Regions from separate parts of the Streptomyces sp. NPDC088400 genome, predicted to be linked through region 3. Evidence: riboswitches for the same ligand, from Rfam matches in the RefSeq annotation. Region 3 holds a riboswitch; each other region holds the start of a gene.

Region 1 (2,195 bases), on a different contig from region 3:
GCAGATAGCGGTGGCGGAGAAGGTGCTCAAGGTGCAGGGGATCACGCCCTGGCTCAGCTGCGCCACGATCGCCGGGCTGACGGGCATCCTGACCGGCGACGGCGACACCTCGGAGCCCGGTTCCGAACCGTCCGGCCCGACGGACGGGCGGAGCACCGCGCCGGCGGACGGCTCCTCGGCCGACCCGGGCGCCACGCCCTCCGCCTCCGACGACGGCGAGAAGGAGAAGGACGGCTCGACCCCCTCCGGCTCCGCCGAGACGCCCTCGCCCGGAGCCTCCAGCTCCGCCGACGGCTCCGACACGGACAGAGGCACCGGGCCGGCCACCGGCAAGCACCGCGGGAGCGCGGCGCCGGAGGAATCCGCCTCGGGCAGCGCGGACGAGGAGCGCGCATCGGACGGCCGTGCCTCGCGAAGTGACGGACCGACACGGGGCACGGGCAGCCTCACGGGCGGCGCCACGGACGACGGGGTGAAGGGTCCGTACATTCCGGACGGCCACCACGGCGTCGGCGACCCCGTCTGGCTCGTCGGGGCCGAGCAGAAGGTGTCCGGCGGGTGGGTGTGAGCCGACCGGCGGGCGAGCGGGCGTTGAACGGCCCGTCGTGGACCCCGGATTCGGCGGTCCGCCCCTGATCAGGGCCCTGATCTCGGCGCGGGGCAAGGGCAGTTCGAGGGGCGGTTCGGGGTTCTATGTCCGCTTCTGGGCAACTGAGACAAGGGTCTCTTTGCCACAAGTGATGCCCATTGCTCCGCTAGTTGGTCGGATTCGCCCCTCACCAGCGGAAACGTGATCACCAAGGGGGGGAGGAAGGGCGATTTTCCCGAGTTGTGCTCCTTTGAACAACCGGGGGGCCTGTGATTACGGTCTGAACCGCTCGCACCGCGGGCCCCGTCGACCGAAACGCCGAATCCTGCCGTCGGTCGGGGGGAACAGTCGTCGCGTCAAGCGCCGAAGGCAGGAGCGGGGGACCCAAGGTTTTAGCGCCGGGCCCGGCTGTCGAGAGGGACGCCCAACAGCGTCCCGGGAGACGGCGGGGACCGGCTTGGGGTGAAGCCGCGTGTGAGAACACGCGGCCGGGCAACTCACTTGGCCCGAACCCGACAGCTGACCTCGTAGGCGTCGGTGAGGGGATGATCCATGCTGTTTTCCGGTAAGGCCAAGCACCGCCGCCCGTCCAAGGCCGTTCGCTACGCCACGCTCGCCGGGATCACCGGTGCCGCCGTCGCGGCCCCGCTGATCGGCGCCACGTCCGCGTCGGCCGCGTCCTCGTCCGAGTGGGACCAGGTCGCCCAGTGCGAGTCCGGCGGCAACTGGTCCATCAACACCGGTAACGGTTACTTCGGTGGCCTCCAGTTCTCGTCGTCCACCTGGGCGGCGTACGGCGGCACCTCCTACGCCTCCAGCGCCGACCAGGCGTCCAAGTCGCAGCAGATCTCGGTCGCCGAGAAGGTCCTGGCCAGCCAGGGCAAGGGCGCCTGGCCGAGCTGCGGCGTGAACCTGGGTGGCGCCTCGACCGGCTCGGGCTCCGGCTCGTCCGACTCCGGTTCGGGCTCGTCCGGCTCGGGTTCCGGTTCCGGTACGCAGGAGCAGCCGCAGCAGTCCCAGCAGCAGGCCGCCCCCGAGCAGCAGCAGGCGCAGCCGAAGCAGTCCACCCGGGATGCCGAGCAGCCCGCCTCGCGCGGCGAGAGCCGTCCGGTCACGATCAAGAAGGGGGACGGCGAGTACAAGGTCAAGTCCGGCGACACCCTCTCGAAGATCGCCGACGCCAAGAAGGTCAAGGGCGGCTGGAAGAAGGTCTTCGAGCTGAACAAGGACATCGTCAACAGCGCCGATGTGATCTACCCGGGCCAGCAGCTCCACCTGAGCTGATCCGAGGATCCGAAGGGGATCAGCCCCAGCCGGGTTGATCCCCCGGGCCGCCCCACTGGGCGGCGCCCCCCACAGGCCACCCCGGCCCGGAGCGTTCACCCCCGTACGCGCCGGTCCGGGGTTTGTGCTGTCACCGACGTGTAATCGGCCCGTCACGCAACGGATTCACGGCCGCGTCCTTGCCCTGTCCGGCGCGGAATCAGGCCTCTTTCTCGTCCTGGACGGACTCTTGGAGGCGGCCACCCGCCGGTCGAGGGCCGTGAGCCGGTTAGGCTCATGTCGCAAGGACAAAGAGACCCTGCACTTCCAGCGCCACATCCCA
Region 2 (2,195 bases), on a different contig from region 3:
CTTGCCCGCCGCGCAGTGCATGAGCGCGGGGACGCTGTCCTCGGCGAGGGCGTGCAGGACGCGGCTGTGTTCGGCGGTGCGGTCCGCGATGATCGAGCGGTACGAGTTGGTCATCCGGGCGGCGGCTTTGCCCTCGGCGAGGATCGAGTGCAGCTGCTCCAGGTCGCCGTGCCGGATCATCCGCCAGAACTCGGCGCCGTCGGCCGGGTCGGAGAGCGGAATGTTCACATGGCGTACGCCCGCCAGTTCCACATCCGCGCCGTCGAGCTTGAGATCGGCGGAGTTGCGGAAGTCGAAGATCGTGTGCAGGCCGAGAGTGGAGAGGAAGGCCGAATCGGTCGCGGTGGCGTTGGCGAGATGGCCGCTGCGGAAGAGTGTGCCGTACCGCACCTGCCGACCGTCCGTGGTCGGAAGCCCGCCCACGTCCCGGAAGTTGCGCACTCCGGTCAGCTCGGGCTCCGTCGACGGGACCTGCGGCACCTTCTGCGTCACGGCCTGCTCCTCCGTGTCCGCCGTCGGCGCTGCTCGCCGACGACACCGATTCCTGACCCTGAGGCTTTCCGGCCCCACGACTTCCTGACTCTATGACATCTGTACCAGGGGCAATCGATTCAATGGCGGGATCCGGATGTGCCTGCGTGTGCCTGCCGAGGACGGCCCGGGTGGCTGGAGTTCGCTCATATCCAGGTCTGTCCGTATTGGGTAATTACATGCAACATGCCCCACTCGCGAGGGAGATGGACCCCGACTCGTGAGCAGGATCATATCCGTGACGTTCTGTGCTGACGCCGCGCATACGAATTGCCGTGTCACACGGGTGGGGAAGATCGGTAATCCACTCAGTGTCACCGACGGGCCCGGGTAATGACGCAGCGCGTTCGGGCATCGGGAAAGATCTGCTTGTTACGGCCGTCCGACTCGCTTACGTTCACTTTCAATCCGAGCGGAACGCCGAATCCTGCCGCCGCCCGGAATTCTTATCCATCCATCCACGCGTGGCAGGAGCGGGGGACCCAGGTAGTACGCCGTTCCGTCAGTACGGACGGCTTGGGGTGAAGTCGCGTGCCAGGCGCGGCCGGGCATCTCCAGCCCGAACCCGACAGCTCACCTCGTAGGCGCCGGAGAGGAATTCGCCATGCCCGCGAAGGGTAAGCACCGCCGTCCCAAGGCCAACCCGATCTCACGCGGATTCATCGCCGCCGGTACGGGCGGCGCCGCCATCGCGCTCCCGCTGATCGGTGCCACCGGCGCGCACGCCGCCGAGAAGGCCGCACCGGCCGCCGCGCCGCAGGCCGCCGAGTCCACCGCCGAGCACGCGGCCCGGAATGTCTCCGCCGCGCAGGCGCAGGGGGGCGTGAAGCAGGCCGCGACCCAGACCGCGAAGACGTACGCCGTGGTCTCCGGCGACTACCTGTCCAGGATCGCCGACGAGCAGAAGGTCAGAGGCGGCTGGCAGAAGCTGTACGACGACAACCGTTCGGTGGTCGGTGACGACCCGTCGATGATCCACCCCGGTCTGAAGCTGACCATCGGCACGAAGTCCGCCGGCGGTGGCTCGGAGGCCCCGGCCTCGGAGGCCCCGGCGAAGGCCGAGGCCCCGGTCAAGTCCTCCAGCGGATCCACCGGTGAGTCCTCGGGATCCGGTGCCACCGAGCGCAAGGCTCCCGCCGCCAACACCGGCTCGCAGAGCAGCGGTTCGGACTTCGCCAAGCCCGTTGACGCGCCCGTCACCACCCAGTACCGCGCGTCCGGCGGCAGCTGGTCCAGTGGCTACCACACCGGCGTGGACTTCTCGGCGTCCTCGGGCAGCACCGTCAAGGCGGTCGGCGCGGGCACCGTCGTGTCCGCCGGCTGGGGCGGCTCGTACGGCAATGAGGTCGTCATCCGGCACGACGACGGCAAGTACTCGCAGTACGGTCACATGTCGTCCCTCGCCGTCTCCACCGGCCAGAGTGTCGGCGAGGGCCAGCAGATAGGCCTCTCCGGTGCCACCGGAAATGTCACGGGACCGCACCTGCACTTCGAAATCCGCACCGGTCCGGACTACGGCTCGGACATCGACCCGCTGGCCTTCCTCCGCCAGCAGGGCGTCAACGTCTGACCCTGCACGTCATTCGCCCCTCCGCGCCTTCGCGTCTTCGTTCTTTTCGCACCGGCGCGCGCTGCCCGGCACTTTCGGTGCCGGGCAGCTCCTG
Region 3 (2,195 bases):
GGGCTGCGTGTCGCGGCGCGGTACGAGGCGGCGCAGGAGGGGGCGTACATCGGCGGTGACCTGTTCGCCGTACAGGACACGCGGTACGGGGTGCGTCTGGTGGTCGGGGACGTACGGGGGAAGGGGCTCGACGCGGTCGAAGCGGTGGCGGTGATCATCGGGTCGTTCCGGGAGGCCGCCGAGCAGGAGAGCTCGCTGGAGGGGGTCGCGCAGCGGCTGGAGCGTGCCCTGACGCGGGAGGGTACGCGGCCGGGCGGGCTCGACTCCTTCGAGGGGTTCACGACGGCCGTGCTCGCCGAGATCCCGCACGGTGAGGGTGTGGTGCGGCTGGTCAACCGGGGGCATCCCGAGCCGCTGCTGATGTGCGGCGACGGAACCGTACGGATGCTGGTGCCCAGCGACCCCGCGCTGCCGCTGGGGATGAGCGAGCTGGGCTCGTGGCCGGACCGCGCCGAGCAGTCCGCGTATCCCGCCGGCGCGACGCTGCTGTTCTACACGGACGGGCTCACCGAGGCGCGCGACGACCGGGGGGTTTTCTACCTTCCCCGCGAACGGCTCGACGGGCGGACCTTCCCGGGGCCCGACGAACTGCTCCAGGCGCTGATCGACGACGTACGGATGCATACGGGCGGCGGGAGCCAGGACGACATGGCGCTGCTGGCGGTCAGCCGGCCGGTGGAGGGGGAGCCGGAACGGCGCAGGAGCACGCCGGTCGTTCCGTGACGGTGTCCCTGGGGTCCGCCCGGTCCGTCGGGGGGCTGCCGGGGCCCGAGGGGCCCGTCCGGCCCAGTCCTGCCCGTCCGGCCCGGTCCGTCGGGCCGCAGGGCCTGCCCGGCCCGTCAGAGCCCGTCGGCGGGTGCTCGTGGAGCCTTCATGGAGCCCTTCACGATGCCTTCACCGGGTTCGCCACCGTGGGTAGTCAACAGATGCCCCTCCGCATAGCAATTGACGGACCGTCAGAATTGACTGTGACCCCGAATTGCTGTCAACTCGCCCCGTTGCGCGCGCTTGTGCCCTGGTGTGTCCGTTGCGAAGTTGTTAACGATCATCAGGAACAGCTTGGAATAAGGCCCTGCTCTCTATTAACGTTCGATAACGCAGCGCGGTCGTCCCAGCCGTCGCCAGAGATGGCACCGTGCGCAGCGCCGAATTCCGCAAGGGAACCGGGGAACCACCAATTGGGGTGAATCGGACGTTCTTTGCTGCCTCCGTGCGGCAGAAGCGCCCGTAGGAGACCTTCCTGCTCCGAACCCGTCAGCTAACCCGGTAGGCGAGAAGGAAGGAAAGGAGCGCGCCCCCGTGGCGTCCAACAAGCCTGCCCCGGCAGCCCCCTTCGAAACTCTCTCCTACGGCAAGGAGCAGCCGGAACCGGGCTGGGGAGAATGGAATCCCACCGAGGAGACCATCCGCCCCGTACGCGGCAGACACCGCGTGGCCGCCAAGCGCAACAACGGGCTGGCCCGCAGCTCCACGGTCCTCGGTGTCGGCGTCATCGCCGCCGTCGGCGCGGGCGGCATCGCCACCGCGCAGGACAAGCCCGCGGTCTCCATATCCCTGCCCGATGTGGTCGCGGACAACCTCCCGGACGCCAAGTCGCTGCCCGGTATGGGCTCCCTGGCATCGGACGACTCCGGGACTGACGTCCTGGCCAGCGCCCCGCTCACCTCCGCCGGTCTCACGGAAACGGACAGCGAACAGGGCGCCAACGCGGGCGAGGCCCTCCGCGCCCGCATCCTCCAGCAGGCGGAGCAGCAGCAGGGCGCCGCCGACGCCGCGCAGAAGGCGGCCACGGAGACGGCGGCGGCCGAGAAGGCCGCCTCGCAGGCCAAGGCGCGGCAGACCGACGCCGAGAAGAAGATCGAGGCGGCGAAGAAGAAGGCCGAGGCGGAAGCCAAGGCCAAGGCGGAGGCGGAGCGCCTCGCCAAGCTGGCCGCCAGCTACTCCCTCCCCACCTCCTCGTACACGCTCACCTCCACCTACGGTGAGGCCGGTTCCCTGTGGTCCTCCGGCCAGCACACCGGCCTGGACTTCGCCGCCCCGACGGGTACGCCCGTCAAGGCCGTGCACAGCGGCACCATCAAGTCCGCCGGCTGGTCGGGCTCGTACGGCTACCGCACGGTCCTGGAGCTGGATGACGGTACGGAGGTCTGGTACGCCCACCAGTCCTCGATGACCGTGAGCGTCGGCCAGAAGGT

Evidence for each region. Region 3 has a riboswitch for cyclic di-AMP ahead of ACIQD6_RS33995 (M23 family metallopeptidase). Riboswitches for the same ligand answer to the same signal wherever they lie in the genome.
Region 1: it holds a riboswitch for cyclic di-AMP, as region 3 does, so the genes downstream of both, ACIQD6_RS29470 (transglycosylase family protein) here and ACIQD6_RS33995 (M23 family metallopeptidase) in region 3, are expected to answer to the same signal.
Region 2: it holds a riboswitch for cyclic di-AMP, as region 3 does, so the genes downstream of both, ACIQD6_RS07045 (peptidoglycan DD-metalloendopeptidase family protein) here and ACIQD6_RS33995 (M23 family metallopeptidase) in region 3, are expected to answer to the same signal.

Annotation. Positions count from the first base shown of each region.
Region 1 is NZ_JBIVMZ010000014.1:111,514-113,708, forward strand. Features, by position in the region: gene ACIQD6_RS29465 (transglycosylase family protein) at 1-568, shown strand, start outside; cyclic di-AMP (ydaO/yuaA leader) riboswitch at 941-1,138, shown strand; gene ACIQD6_RS29470 (transglycosylase family protein) at 1,142-1,873, shown strand.
Region 2 is NZ_JBIVMZ010000002.1:475,186-477,380, forward strand. Features, by position in the region: gene ACIQD6_RS07040 (tyrosine-protein phosphatase) at 1-492, opposite strand, end outside; cyclic di-AMP (ydaO/yuaA leader) riboswitch at 940-1,131, shown strand; gene ACIQD6_RS07045 (peptidoglycan DD-metalloendopeptidase family protein) at 1,136-2,101, shown strand.
Region 3 is NZ_JBIVMZ010000021.1:23,954-26,148, reverse strand. Features, by position in the region: gene ACIQD6_RS34000 (PP2C family protein-serine/threonine phosphatase) at 1-723, shown strand, start outside; cyclic di-AMP (ydaO/yuaA leader) riboswitch at 1,134-1,288, shown strand; gene ACIQD6_RS33995 (M23 family metallopeptidase) at 1,300-2,195, shown strand, end outside.